Regions from separate parts of the Pseudaeromonas sp. HNCC25DJ180 genome, predicted to be linked through region 1. Evidence: predicted binding sites of a transcription regulator. Region 1 holds the regulator's gene; the other holds the start of a gene.
What was found. The regulator NrdR, encoded in region 1, represses ribonucleotide reductase genes. The targets are predictions, from matches to a motif close to CACNNTATANNGTG.
Positions count from the first base shown of each region.

Region 2: nrdA (class 1a ribonucleoside-diphosphate reductase subunit alpha) is a predicted target of NrdR. The motif match lies at 5,769-5,782, and genes of this name have one in related genera.

Region 1 is NZ_JBVAYF010000002.1:5,261-12,789, forward strand. It holds gene ACZYTD_RS01930 (pilus assembly protein) at 1-2,005, opposite strand, end outside; gene ACZYTD_RS01935 (type IV pilin protein) at 2,016-2,402, opposite strand; gene ACZYTD_RS01940 (hypothetical protein) at 2,399-2,917, opposite strand; gene ACZYTD_RS01945 (PilW family protein) at 2,919-3,692, opposite strand; gene pilV (type IV pilus modification protein PilV) at 3,680-4,192, opposite strand; gene ACZYTD_RS01955 (GspH/FimT family pseudopilin) at 4,179-4,676, opposite strand; gene nrdR (transcriptional regulator NrdR) at 5,105-5,554, shown strand; gene ribD (bifunctional diaminohydroxyphosphoribosylaminopyrimidine deaminase/5-amino-6-(5-phosphoribosylamino)uracil reductase RibD) at 5,555-6,679, shown strand; gene ACZYTD_RS01970 (riboflavin synthase) at 6,682-7,344, shown strand; gene ribBA (bifunctional 3,4-dihydroxy-2-butanone-4-phosphate synthase/GTP cyclohydrolase II) at 7,386-7,529, shown strand, end outside.
Region 2 is NZ_JBVAYF010000008.1:166,845-174,373, reverse strand. It holds gene serC (3-phosphoserine/phosphohydroxythreonine transaminase) at 1-1,065, opposite strand, end outside; gene gyrA (DNA topoisomerase (ATP-hydrolyzing) subunit A) at 1,228-3,990, opposite strand; gene ubiG (bifunctional 2-polyprenyl-6-hydroxyphenol methylase/3-demethylubiquinol 3-O-methyltransferase UbiG) at 4,181-4,879, shown strand; gene ACZYTD_RS09315 (HAD family hydrolase) at 4,883-5,566, shown strand; gene nrdA (class 1a ribonucleoside-diphosphate reductase subunit alpha) at 5,906-7,529, shown strand, end outside.

The DNA of each region.
Region 1 (7,529 bases):
TCAGTTGCTGGCCACCGTTGCCATCATCTATGACCGCATAGCGATAACGGGCCAGGGCATCCATATCATAATCGGCACCCTGTTCACTGTCTTCGAAGTTGATGAGGAAGGAGCCGCTGCTCTCGTCCAGTGACTCCACATAGAAGTCCACTATGGCATCGTTGGGGATGAAACCGTTGCCGTAGCCCTGCACCGAGCGGGCGAAGGGGAAGAGGGTGACAGTGGCATCGCCGACCTTGATCTTGATCTGGGGCAGGGGGGTGGAGAGGCCGATGACCATGGTATTGGCCTTCTGTTCACCCGCTACCGTACTTTGCAGATCGTGGGTTCGACCATAGTAGGCCACTCCGGCCGAGTGGTAGCTCCCCTGGTGGCTTGCTCGCTCAGGGAGGCCACGGATCACCCCAAAGCCGGAGATACTCTTGGCGGTCGGTACACCGGTATCCACGTTATTTTGGCTGCCGGTCTGGCCGATGAAGTAGTTGCCGCTGATCTGCTCCTTGGTGGAGATAAGGTTGGTGGCGCTCTCGGCGCTGAAGCCGCTGAGGCTGGTTGGCACTGCGTCGGCATAGCTGGGGGCCACGGCGTCGGGGTAGACGTGGGCGCCCGGCAGGTTGTTGGAATCGAAGGAGGGGTTGAGGTCACTGATCACCAGATTGATCGGTTTGGCACACCAGTTAGCACTGCCAAAGGGGTTGGTCCAGCTGTTGACTCTCGGTAACCCCAGTTTGGCATCCCGGGTATTATTGCCACTACCGTAGTCATAGCTGCCTGAACTGGCGGTTGCCCCGGCAAAGTAACGCATGGCTTCAAACAGCATCTCGCCCACCGGATTCCCCCAGTTACTGCAGACGCCGTCACTCAGGGTGGCAGCCTGCCAGCCGCAGTTATCCGTGTAGTTGCGTTCACCGGCTTTGTAACTAAAGCCGATGATCTTCAGCTTATTAATGGTGGATATGATGCCGTTGACTGAAGTAAAGGTGCCGTCTGTTGAGCTCACCTCATCGGTTATGGTGCTGATGGCGCGGCGCAGCATGCCGCCGCTGGTGTTTTTGTCATAACTGCCGCTGAGCAGACCAAACTTCATCTTGTTCATGTACTTTTGCAGCATGCCTTCGGGCTTGTAACCTGTGCTGCCATAGGCCACACAGTTATCTTCAACGCCGGGGCCGTCACTGCTGTTGTCGCACACCTTGACCCGCACCACTAATTTGGTGGGCAAAGGGTTCAGGGTGACATTGGTGTAGGTATGGTTGGTTTCATTGAGTACGCCAATCTCATCGCCCGCTACGGGACGCTCCTTGCTCACCCAGTCCCAGATATAGTGGCTGCTGGCGACTGTGGCTACCTCCAGCAGGGGGGGGCAGGAATCCGGGCAGGCTTCGTTACTCTTACTGGTGGTGGTGTTGGCAAAGAAGAGCTTCTTGCCACTGGCGGGTTCGTCATAAGGGGTGTAGTCGCTTACCTTGAACCCCTGTTTGGCTTCGCTCTCGAAGCTCTTACCCCAACTATGGGCATCCAGCGGGATATAGCTGCGTTCGAGTATGGTGGTGCCGGCGCTGTCGGTGGAGCGCTTGCCACCGTACAGCACCTTGCGCAGGGCATCGATGCGGCTGGTCGTCAGGTAGTTGAGGTAGTTACCACTCCAGCGGGCATCGCTGAAGCCACTGCAGATCTGGGTGCTGGAGCTCTGTTTGGGCACGAACACATCACTGCTGTAGGCATAGCAGGTGGTCGGATTGAAGTAGCCGTAATAGGTGTAAGTGGGCAGATAGTTGACATCGACTGTGCCAGCAACATCACCATCCAGATTGCTGTAGTCGTTGTAGGCTTCATAGTAGAGGCTCTCATCCCGGGACATCACCAGCATCACCATGGGGATAGTTTGCTGGGAGAGAAACAGGGGCGCGGAACTCAGGGCGAGGGGGGCAGCCTGGGGGGCGCTCTGTGGCCAGAGCGTGAGCAACAGGGTGATATACATCAGGCGCAGATATTGCGAACGCATGGTTCTCTCCTTACCAGCACTGGGTGCCGGTGGCACTTCGCGTGCCGTTATGACTCAAGCTCAGGGTGCCGCACTTATCCGAGGCTTGTGCGCCGCTCGAGAGGGGCACGGCCAGCAAGGTGTAGTCTCCGGCGCTGGCGCCACTCACCTGCAACTGGTAGTAGGGCAGCTCGCTGGCCAATTTGCTCGGTACTGTGGCACCTGAGTAGCTCATGTGATTAGCGTAGTAACCTTCCAGATGTTGGGCCAACTCCAGCAAACTCTTCTTCGCCGCCTCACGGCGGGCACTCTGAATGTGTTGCATATAGGAGGGCACGGCTATGCTGGCGAGTATGGCCACCACTATGACTGTCATCATCAACTCTAGCAGGGTGAAACCGCCGTTTCGTCTCTTCATGATTGACTCTGAGCCGTGGTGAAGAGGGCAAAATGTGATTGAATGAAGCTCAGCCCCCCCCCTAGGGTGCTGTCATAGTCGGGACCTTCCCCCCGGCTGGTGATGCGAAAGAGGGTTACCCCTTGGTTTTGCCCCGCCGAGGCGTTGATGGGGATGAACTGCCGCCTCTCTATGCGATACATACCATTGCCGTGCGTATAGCCTGTCAGGGTGTGCACCGCACTCAGACCGCTCCAGGTGCTCAACCACCAACTGCCACTATGGCTGCTGTCCAGGGCGGTTATGTTAGTGCTGGCCGTGAGCCAGCTGGATTCCTTACGGTGGTTCCAGAGATCGGCCTCAGCTGCCGCCAGGGCGGAGTCCGCTGTGTTGTAGGCCAGCACCTTGGTGTAGTGACGATTGGCTTGGCGTTGCCCCTCCAGCGCCGATCCGCCAATCCCCAAGGCGAGCAGAGAGATGATGAGCAGCATCAAGAGGGAGGCGATGAGCACGAGACCAGTTTGTGACTTGGGCATATCAACTCCGGTTATTGCGTAGCACCAGGGATTCGGTAAGGGGTTGGCGTAGCTGCGAATCATTGGCACTGCTTACGCTCTGATCCAGTATCTGATAACTGCTCCCGTTCAGTACGCCTGTGGTCGGTGTCTGCGCTTCAGTCAGCAGCAGGCCGTAACTCAAACGGTTGATGGTAAGCCAGAGAGCACTGCTCACCTGATCGGCGCGTAGTTGGCTGGAGGGGGCCGCCGGGTTGGAAAATTGCAACTGCAGGGTTTCGACCCCCTGATCCAGCACAGTATTACCATTGGCATCGGCGCAGATCAGTTGCTCGTCACCATCCACATAGAGGCTGACGTTCCACAGCGACTGAGCCGGTACTGTGCCACCGGCGCAGTTGAATACTAAAGAGCCATCCCCCAGGAAACGCAGTTGCAGGCGATCACTGCCACTCTTGAAGCCTGCGGTCGTGAGATTATTGTCGGCCCGCACTACCTGCCCCTTCAGCCAGGATCCTGACGCTATGAATGGGGTGTTACCCAGCAGGCTGTCGCGCATGGAGGTGTAATCCATGTATCCGGCCTGATTCACCATGGATTTGATAAAGTTGCTGTCCCGCTGGGTGCGCTCAGTGAGGCTGCCATTGGCCTGGGTCATGCTGTAGGTGAGACGCTGAGAGCTGAGCATGGAGTAGAGCCCGAGTACCAGCAGGCTCCCCAGGGTCAGGGCTATCATCAGCTCCACCAGGCTAAAGCCAGTGTGGGCTTGGGGTTGACGATGAATTAGAAGATCCATAGCTGACTCTCGACACAGCGATGGCTCTCATCACTGCACTCTGCACTGCCGTTGCCCGTTAGCTCGGCATCCCAGGTCAGGTTGAGGGTGACCCGTGCGCCGCTGACACTGGTGGCGCTAGACGCTGTGCTGATAGCAAAGCGCAGGGCTGGGATGTTGGTGGTGGCCAGGGCATACCAGCTAGCCAGCTCATTCAGCGCCTGCTGCTGGGTCGTACAGTTGTTGTTGGCGATGCAATTATTGTCTTTGCTCGGCGCGCTGGCATTCGCCAGATTGGTAAAGGTAAAGAGTCCATCCTTGGCCAGGCTGGCATTGGCTAAGATGCGTCCACACAGGTCATCCAGGGCGGCGGTAACCGCCTCCTGATGCCGGGCCTGTTGCAGCCGCTGCATGCTGGAAACCTGCAGACTGGCCAACCCCAGCAGGCCAACCGACATGATGACCAGAGCGATCAGCACTTCTATCAGACCCGAGCCTCGGGCCAGGTTAGCTGCAGACACCGCTCTTCTCCTGGGCAAATACTCGCCCTGTACTGGTCACCGAGATCTGATAGGCATTGGCCTGCTTGTTATCGGTACAGATATTGAATTGGGTTTGAGCCGTCATGCCGTTGGCCCGGAACAGCAGTGAGGAGGCCGTGGTGCTGATGGCCGCAGCCTGGCTGTTGAGCTTTTGCTTTAGCAGCTGATCCTGGGCAGTGAACTGACCATCGTTATTCTTGTCGATGAAAACCAACCAGCCCTGGTTCCAGTTTGAGCCACAGCTGGTACCGTTAGCGGTAGGACAGAGGCGGATGGGGGTGCTGCGGCGTTGCGCCTCATCTCGGGCTGAGCGCAGGGCTTCTAACAGGGCATCCTTGGTGGCCAGCTGATGCTGGGAGGCGATGAAGCTGGCCATGGCAGGCAGGCCTGTGGTGGCCATGATGGCGAACACACTGACGGCAACGAGTAGTTCAATTAGGGTTAGACCAGCGACATGTCGCATGACGATTCCTCTCCTCAATCCAGATGGTTAAGTACCGAACACTGCAGGATCAAAAAGTACAAATGGAGTTACATGTCTCGCATGACTCTCAGGCTTTTTATGAAAACGCAATAGGTAGAATTTATGGTTGACATGATACTGGTCCGACCCCAGGGCGCACAAGTGATCTAGCGCAAGTAATGAAGATCGTTTGTGCTTTTTTTCGCCTAATGCCGTGTAGTTATGACAGTCTCAGCGTAGGCCAATTGACCATAAAAAATGTGCTTACTAGCACGTTTCTGGTTATATCGTATGAATGAGTGAGCGGCCGCAGAAGCAGCTATTAGGGTCAGCCAACCCTGGGCTCGCTGGAAAAGCCACCGGCTCGCTCAACATGTCAGGATCTCTCTGGTACACTTCCTCGATGCCCGTCCTGCCAGGAGCTCTGCATGTACTGCCCATTCTGTAATGCCGACGATACCAAGGTCATCGATTCCCGACTGGTGGCCGAAGGACATCAAGTGCGGCGGCGCCGTGAATGCGTACTCTGCCATGAGCGCTTCACCACCTTTGAAACCGCCGAGCTGGTGATGCCGCGAGTTATCAAGAGCAATGGTAGCCGCGAGCCCTTCAACGAAGACAAGTTGCGCGGAGGTATCCAACGCGCGCTGGAGAAACGTCCGGTGAGCATGGAGTCGGTGGAGGAGAGCCTCAACCGCATTGAGTCCAAATTACGTGCCACCGGTGAGCGGGAAGTGGATGCCAAGTATATTGGCAACCTGGTGATGGAGGAGTTGAAGGTGCTGGACAAGGTAGCCTACATCCGCTTCGCCTCGGTTTACCGCAGCTTTGCCGATATCCGCGAATTTGGCGAAGAGATCGCCCGTCTGGAGAAATAAGTGTTCAGCGCCATGGATCATGATTATATGGGCCGGGCCCTGGAGCTGGCGGCTCTGGGGCGTTTTACTACCCACCCCAACCCTAACGTGGGGTGTGTGCTGGTGAACGCAGGAGAGATAGTGGGCGAGGGGTGGCATCGCCAGGCCGGTGAGCCCCATGCCGAGGTGCATGCCCTGCGCGCCGCCGGTGAGCGGGCCCGAGGGGCCACGGCCTATGTGACGCTGGAGCCCTGCTCCCACCATGGCCGCACTCCGCCCTGTGCCCTGGCTCTGCTGGCGGCCGGGGTCAGCCGGGTGGTGGCGGCCATGACAGATCCTAACCCTCTGGTGGCGGGGCGCGGCTTGCGTCTCCTCGCTGAGGCCGGCATCACGGTCGAGTCGGGTCTGCGTGAGGCCGAGGCACAAGCCCTCAACCCCGGCTTCATTCAGCGCATGAAAACCGGCCGGCCCTGGGTGCGCGTCAAGCTGGCCGCTAGCCTGGATGGGCGCACGGCGTTGGCCAATGGCCAGAGCCAGTGGATCACCGGCCCCGCCGCCCGTGCCGATGTGCAGGTCTGGCGGGCGCGCAGCAGTGCCATTTTGAGTGGCGCCGATACCGTACTCACCGACAATCCCGCCTTGAATGTGCGCTGGTCACAACTGCCAGCCGAGATCCAGGCTATCTATCCCGAAGCCAGCCTGCGTCAGCCGCTACGGGTGCTGGTGGATTCCCGCCAGCGCTTGCAACCGGACGCCCAGCTCTTCTCGCTACCTGGGCCTGTGCTGCTGGCGCGCCAACAGCCCCAAGCGGGGTGGCCCAGCCAGGTGGAACAGGTGAGCCTGCCGTTGGCCGCCAGTGGTAAGCTGGATCTGCATGCACTCTTGATGGAGCTGGGTGCCCGTGGGGTCAATGAGCTGTGGGTGGAGGCGGGTCGTCAGTTGGCGGGGGCTCTGGTCTCAGCGGGCTTGGTGGATGAGCTCATCCTCTACCTGGCGCCCAAGTTGTTGGGTGAGGGAGCCCAAGGCTTGCTGGCCTTGCCACCGTTGGACTCCCTGGCCCAGGCCTGGCAATTTACCCTGCGTGATGTGCAGCAGATCGGTGCCGATCTGCGTCTGACGCTAGAGCCCCGAGTCGGGGAGGAGTAAGCATGTTTACCGGAATTATTGAAGCCGTGGGCACGCTAGTGGCCATGGAGTCCAAGGGGCAGGATGTCTCGGTGCGGGTACGCACCGGCAAGCTGGATCTGGACGATGTCAAATTGGGTGACTCGATCGCCACCAATGGTGTCTGCCTGACCGTGGTGCAACTGACGGGGGATGGCTATGTGGCGGATGTCTCTGGCGAGACCATTGCCCGCACCGGCTTTGCCGACTACCAGGCCGGACGCAAACTGAATCTGGAAAAGGCGCTGATGCCCACCAGTCGGCTGGGGGGCCATCTGGTCTCCGGCCATGTGGATGGCGTGGGCAAGATAGTGGCCATCAAGCCGTTGGGCCGGGCCATGGAGTATTGGGTCGAGGCGCCCCGCGAGCTGGCCCGTTACATTGCCGAGAAGGGCTCCATCACGGTAGATGGTATCAGCCTGACGGTGAACAGTGTGGAAGGGGCGCGTTTTCGCCTGACCATAGTGCCCCATACCAGTGGCGAGACCACAGTTGGGGAGTGGAAGGTGGGGAGCCGGGTCAATCTGGAAGTGGATGTGATCGCCCGTTATCTGGAGCGCCTGGTGTTGGGTGACAAGGCTGCCGATGTGGCCCCAGCCACGGGTGTGACCATGGCGATGCTGGCCGCACAGGGTTTTTTGCGCTGAGTACGGAAATAGCAGAGTACTGAAATAGAAGGATTAGAACTATGGCATTGAGCAGTACCGCAGAGATTATTGAAGAGTTTCGTCAGGGCAAGATGGTGATCCTGATGGATGACGAAGATAGAGAGAACGAAGGGGATCTCATCATGGCCGCCTCCATGGTGCGCCCGGAAGATATCAACTTCATG
Region 2 (7,529 bases), on a different contig from region 1:
GCGCTCCATAAAGCTCACCAGGGCCTTGACCCCTTCCAGCGGCATGGCGTTATACAAACTGGCGCGCATACCACCGACAATGCGGTGTCCCTTCAGGGCCATCAGGTTGGCCACCTTGGCGTCAGCCAGGAAGGCGGCATCCAGGGCGGCATCCTTCAATTGGAAGGGAATGTTCATGCGTGAGCGGCAGTTCAGCGCCACATGATTGCTATAGAAGTCACTGGCATCGATGTAGTCATACAAGAAGGAGGCCTTCTCTATGTTGCGAGCTTCCATGGCTTCCAGACCACCCTGCTGCTTCAACCACTTGAACACCAGACCGGCCAGATACCAGGAGTAGGTAGGCGGCGTGTTGAACATGGAGTCGTTGTCGGCAGTGACCTTGTAATCAAAGATCGCTGGCGTATCTGAACGGGCATGACCGAGCAGATCGTCACGCACCAGCACCACGGCCAGGCCGGAGGGGCCAATGTTCTTCTGAGCACCGGCATAGATGATGCCGTACTTACTCACATCAACCGGACGGGAGAGGATGGTGGAAGACATGTCGGCCACCAACGGAATACCGTTAGTCTCCGGCAGATCAAACATTTCGATCCCTTCGATGGTCTCATTCGGGCAGAAATGCACATAGGCCGCATCGGCACGGAACTGAGGTTTCTCAATCAGGGAGAATCCGCCGTTATCATGCTTCACCACACCTTCGACACCCTGGATGTCACCGAATTTCAAGCCTTCGGTCAGCGCGGCCTTGGACCAGACCCCTGACAGCAGGTAGTCGGCCTTCTTGTTGGCACCACCCAGCAGGTTCTGGGGCACAGCCGCAAACTGGCCACGACCACCACCATGCATGAACAGCACCTTGTAGTTGTCCGGCACCTGCATCAGGTCGCGTAGATCCTGCTCCGCCTGGGCGGCAACCGCCATGTACTCCTTGCCTCGGTGGGACAACTCCATGACGGAGACGCCCAAACCGCCAAAGTCGATGAATTCACGTTGGGCCTGCGCCATCACCTCTTCCGGCAGCATGGCCGGACCTGCACAAAAGTTATAAACCTTGCTCATCTTCTCTTCCGTTGGCTTCCTTGTAACTACCAGCTTTTACACCGAAACCGTGATCCGGCGCAAAAGGTTTTTTAGCTCACTTTGCTCAATCGGGCAGAGCCGGGAGCAAAGTAATGCTTAAACAAAAGGCGGCCCACGGGCCGCCTTCTTAGTGACTAGACACTACTCGTCATCGCCTTGTTCGGCAACCGCCGCATCGTCCAGTGGCGCCTCACTCCCTTCGGGTGCGGCCTCCAGCAAACTCTCATCATCGTCCACTTCAGGCTCGGCAATCCGCTCCAGGCTGACTACCTCTTCGCCTTCCATAGTCCGGATGAGACGGACCCCACCGGTATTGCGACCGATAATGCTCACTTCGCTGACGCGAGTGCGCACCAGGGTTCCGGCATTGGTGATCAGCATGATCTCGTTCTGCTCAGTCACCTGGATAGCGCCGACTACCTTACCATTGCGCTCATCTACCTTGATGGAGATAACACCCTGGGTGCCACGACTACGGGTCGGATACTCGGCCAGAGCCGTCCGCTTACCATAACCGTTGGCGGTGGCGGTGAGGATGGAGCCATCTTCACGCGGCACAATGAGGGAGACCACACGGTCCCCTTTCGCCAGCTTGATGCCGCGCACCCCGGCCGCAGTCCGGCCCATGGGACGCACGCCCTTGCTGTTGGCCTTGGCCTCGCCACCGTCGACAGCATCACTGCCATCGGCACTGTCACCGGCCTCATCCTCTTCGACTATCTCATCGTCGTTTTCACTGTCGGCATCGCTATCCACATCACTGTCGCTGCGACCATAGCCTTCGGCAAAACGTACCACCTTACCGGCATCGGAGAAGAGCATGATCTCGTTGCTGCCATCGGTAATGTCGACGCCGATGAGCTCATCGCCCTCCTTGAGGGTGATGGCACGAATGCCCGAGCTCAAGGGACGGGAGAAGGCCGACAGTTCGGTCTTCTTCACCGTGCCACTGGCGGTGGCGAAGAAGACATACTTGTCACTGTCATACGACTTCACCGGCAGGATGGCGGTGATACGTTCCCCCTCCTCCAGCGGCAACAGGTTAACGATGGGACGACCACGGGCGGCACGGCTCGCCTCCGGCAGGTTATAGACCTTGAGCCAGTAGACCTTACCGCGAGTGGAGAAGCAGAGAATGGTGTCATGTGTATTGGCCACCAGCAGCTGCTCGATAAAGTCCTCTTCCTTCATGCGGGTCGCAGACTTGCCACGACCACCACGACGTTGGGCTTCATAATCAGAGAGCGGCTGGTACTTCACATAGCCTTCATGGGAGAGGGTCACCACCACGTCTTCCGGGGTGATGAGATCTTCCATGTTAATTTCGATGCTGGCCGCCTGAATAACGGAGCGGCGCGCATCGCCAAATTGGGCCTTCACATATTCCAGCTCTTCACGAATGACTTCCATCAGCCGCGCCGGGCTATTGAGAATACGCAACAGCTCGGCGATCTGATTGAGCAGCTCCTGGTATTCATCCAGGATCTTCTCATGTTCCAGACCGGTCAGCTTTTGCAGACGCAGATCCAGAATGGCCTGAGCCTGTTGCTCAGTCAGGAAATATTGACCCTCGCGGATGCCGAACTCCGGCTCCAACCACTCGGGGCGAGCGGCATTGTCACCGGCCCGCTCCAACATGGCGGCGACATTGCCCAGATCCCAGGGCTGAGCCAACAAACCGAGCTTGGCTTCCGCCGGGTTCGATGAGTGACGGATCAGCTCTATGATGGGATCTATGTTAGCCAGGGCAATGGCCAGACCTTCCAAAATATGCGCACGATCCCGGGCCTTGCGGAGTTCAAATACGGTGCGGCGGGTAACCACTTCACGGCGGTGATCGATGAAGGCAGCCAGGATTTCTTTGAGGTTCAGCGTCTTGGGCTGACCATTCACCAATGCCACCATGTTCATGCCGAACACGTTCTGCAACTGGGTATGGGCATAGAGGTTGTTCAACATCACTTCGGTGACTTCGCCGCGACGCAGCTCAATCAGGATCCGCATGCCGTCCTTGTCGGATTCGTCACGCAGGGCCGTGATGCCTTCGATCTTCTTGTCCTTGACCAGCTCGGCAATCTTCTCGATGAGACGCGCCTTGTTCACCGTATAGGGTAACTCGGTGACTATGATGCTCTCTTTGCCGTTTTTCTCATCAACCTCGATGTGGTGCTTGCCACGCACATAGATCTTGCCACGGCCGGTGCGATAGGCGTCTATGATGCCGGAGCGGCCATTGATGATACCGCCCGTCGGAAAATCCGGACCCGGCACATATTGCATCAGCTCATCTATGGTCAACTCACCGTTGTCGATGAGCGCCAAACAGGCATCCACTACCTCGGTCAGATTATGAGGCGGAATATTGGTCGCCATCCCGACGGCGATCCCGGACGAGCCGTTGACCAGCAGGTTGGGGATCTTGGTGGGCATGACAGCCGGGATCATCTCGGTGCCATCGTAGTTAGGCACCCAGTCCACCGTCTCCTTGTCCAAATCGGCCAACAGCTCGTGGGCGATTTTGTCCATCCGGATTTCGGTGTAACGCATGGCCGCAGCGGAGTCACCGTCTACGGAGCCGAAGTTACCCTGGCCATCGACCAGCATGTAACGCATGGAGAAGTCTTGCGCCATGCGGACTATGGTGTCGTAGACGGCACTGTCACCGTGAGGGTGATATTTACCGATCACGTCACCGACCACACGGGCCGACTTTTTATAGGCTTTGTTCCAGTCGTTGCCCAGTTCGTTCATCGCGAACAAGACTCGACGGTGTACAGGCTTTAAACCATCTCGCACGTCCGGTAGCGCTCGCCCCACGATGACGCTCATGGCGTAATCAAGGTAGGAGCTCTTCAACTCTTCTTCGATGTTGATTGGCGTGATTTCTCTGGCCAGCTCACTCATATAACCCAAGGTCCCTACATCAATCGACTTGAAAGCATAAGGGCGGCATTCTAGCACAAAAAAGGGCAATTCCCCATAGGGGCTAACGGCTTGCTGTCACAGAGCAGAGGCTTGGTTATAATGGCCAACAACCGGGCGCGCGCAATTCCGATGACGCAGTGCCGACGATTTAACGGAAGGATATTCCAGCATGAACGTGGACCACCAGGAAATTGCCAAATTTGAAGCCGTTGCCAGCCGCTGGTGGGATCTGGAGGGGGAGTTCAAACCCCTGCACCAACTCAACCCCCTGCGCCTGGAGTGGATCATCACCCATAGCCAGGGGCTGTTTGGTAAGCGGATACTGGATGTGGGTTGCGGCGGTGGCATCCTCAGCGAGTCCATGGCCCGCCACGGCGCCCACGTCACAGGGCTGGATATGGGCCGGGAGCCGCTGCAGGTGGCACGGTTGCATGCTCTGGAAACCGGCGTCGAAGTCAATTATCGGCAAGGCACAGTAGAAGCGCTGGCAGAAGAGTTTCCTGGCCAGTTTGATGTGGTGACCTGCATGGAGATGCTGGAGCATGTGCCCGACCCCGCCTCCGTGGTGCGCGCCTGTGCCCGCCTGGCCAAGCCCGGCGGCCAGCTCTTCTTCTCCACCATTAACCGTAATCCCAAAGCCTGGCTCTTGATGATAGTGGCCGCCGAGCAGTTGTTGAAAATGGTCCCCAAGGGCACCCACGACCACACCAAGTTTATCCGCCCCGCCGAGCTCTCCTGTTATGCCGAGCGGGCTGGGCTGCAGCTCAAGCGGATGAGCGGCGTGCTCTATAACCCACTGACCGGCCAATTTCGTTTAAGCCGCGACGTGGGAGTCAATTACATGCTGCACTGCCAGAAACCGGAGTAAACCATGACAGCGACCGCCCCCCGCTTTGCCGCCGTGCTGTTTGATCTGGATGGCACCCTGTTGGACACAGCCCCGGATCTGGGCGCCGCCGCCAATCATGTGCTCACCAGCGAAGGGATGCCCTCGCTGCCGGATTGCATAGTGCGCCGCATCGCCTCAGACGGCGCGCTGGGCTTGCTCAAGGCAGGCTTTGGCGAGGCCGAGTTGAGCCACCGCGATACCCCGGCCCTGCGCCAGGCCCTACTGGATTACTATGCCGCTCACCTCTATGAAGGCACCCGCCCCTACTCGGGCATGGTCGAGTTTATCGCCTGGCTCAACGCCCAGGGGATCCGCTGGGGCATAGTGACCAACAAACCCGCCTTTCTCACCGAACCCCTGATGGCTCAGGTGCATGAGCTCGCCCTGTGTGGTGTCATCGTCAGTGCCGATACCCTGCCCGAGCGCAAACCCCACCCCGCCCCCATGCTCTATGCCGCCGCTCAGTTAGCGGTCGCGCCGGAGCAGTGTCTCTATGTGGGCGATCATATTCGTGATATCGAGGCGGGCCGTGCCGCTGGCATGAAAACCGCCATCGCCGCCTGGGGTTACCTGGATCCGGCCGAGTGTACCCATGCCTGGGGCGCGGACTGGAGCTTTGATACAGTCCCGGCCCTGCATCACTGGTTTTCCGGTTGCCGGCACTGAGCCCTCAACCTGCTAATTTTTGCCCTCGGTAAGACGCCGAGACTCCGCACTGGCCAAAGGTGGAAAAAAAATGTATTTTTTTCCACTCGCCGCCAAGCCGCGTTGTGCCTGCGCTGTAAAGATCTATCCACAACCCATCCCCATTTCGCCCCCTTGCGGCCGACCCAGCCACCCGCTATCTTGTGCTTAATTACGAAAGTGACACCATATATTGTGTTTAAAGCCAGCTTCACTCCTCTAGCCATTGCCTATTCAGAGGTCAGAACGCCAGCCAGCACATAGTGTCATCACGATCACGCCTGGCGTGGCGCCAGCTTAAGAAGAAGGAACGGGACGGGTATGAATAGCAATCTATTGGTCACCAAACGGGATGGAAGCAGCGAGCCTCTGGATCTGGACAAGATCCATAGGGTGGTGACCTGGGCCGCCGAGGGGCTGGATAATGTTTCCGTCTCCCAAGTCGAGCTGCGGGCCCATATCCAATTCTACCCGGGGATGAAGACCGCCGATATTCATGAGACCCTGATCCGCGCCGCCGCCGACCTCATCAGCACCGAGGCTCCCGACTACCAGTACCTGGCCGCCCGTCTGGCCATGTTCCATCTGCGCAAGAAGGCGTATGGCGAGTTCACGCCGCCCCCCCTCTACCAACATGTACAGAAATTAGTGGCAGCGGGACGCTACGATGCCCACCTGCTGCAAGATTACAGTGCCGACGAGTTCCAGGAGCTGGACACCCACCTGCACCATGAGCGCGACATGCTGTTCGCCTATGCGGCCATCAAGCAGCTCGAAGGCAAATATCTGGTACAGAACCGGGTCACCGGCGAGATCTACGAGAGCCCCCAGTTCCTCTACATGCTGGTGGCCGCCTGCCTCTTCTCCCGCTACCCCAAGGCCACACGCCTGGCGTATGTGAAGCGTTTCTATGACGCCTGCTCCACCTTCAAGATCTCCCTGCCCACCCCCATCATGTCCGGAGTCCGCACCCCGACGCGGCAGTTTAGCTCCTGCGTACTGATAGAGTGCGACGACAGCCTGGACTCCATCAACGCCACCGCCTCGGCCGTAGTGCGTTATGTGTCGCAACGGGCGGGGATTGGCATCAACGCCGGTCGGATCCGCGCCCTGGGCTCGGAGATCCGCGGCGGGGAAGCCTTCCATACCGGCTGCATCCCCTTCTACAAGTACTTCCAGACGGCGGTGAAATGCTGCTCGCAAGGTGGGGTGCGCGGTGGGGCGGCTACCGTCTTCTATCCCCTTTGGCATCTGGAAGTCGAATCCCTGCTGGTACTAAAGAACAACCGCGGCGTTGACGATAATCGGGTGCGCCATATGGATTATGGGGTGCAACTCAACAAGCTGATGTACCAGCGCCTGATCCAGGGGGGCAACATCACCCTGTTCAGCCCCTCCGCCGCCCCCGGTCTGTATGATGCGTTCTTTGCCGATCAGGAGCAGTTCGAGCGTCTCTATCTGCAGTACGAAGCAGATCCGACGATCCGCAAGAAACAGCTCAAGGCCAGCGAGCTCTTCTCTTTGCTGATGCAGGAGCGGGCCGGCACCGGACGCATCTACATTCAGAACGTAGATCACTGCAACACCCACAGCCCGTTCGATCCCAAGCTGGCCCCGGTGCGCCAGAGCAACCTCTGCATGGAGATAGCCCTGCCCACCAAGCCCCTCAACGATCTGCGCGATGAGCAGGGTGAGATTGCCCTGTGTACCCTCTCGGCCTTCAACCTGGGGGCGCTGGAGTCGCTAGAGGAGCTCGGCCCCCTGGCCGACTTGGCAGTGCGGGCACTGGATGCCCTGCTCGATTATCAGGATTACCCTGTGCTGGCCGGCAAGAATGGCGCCATGTGGCGGCGTCCGCTGGGGATTGGCGTGATCAACTACGCCTACTATCTGGCAAAAAATGGGGTGCGCTACTCGGATGGCTCGGCGTTGGGATTAACCCACC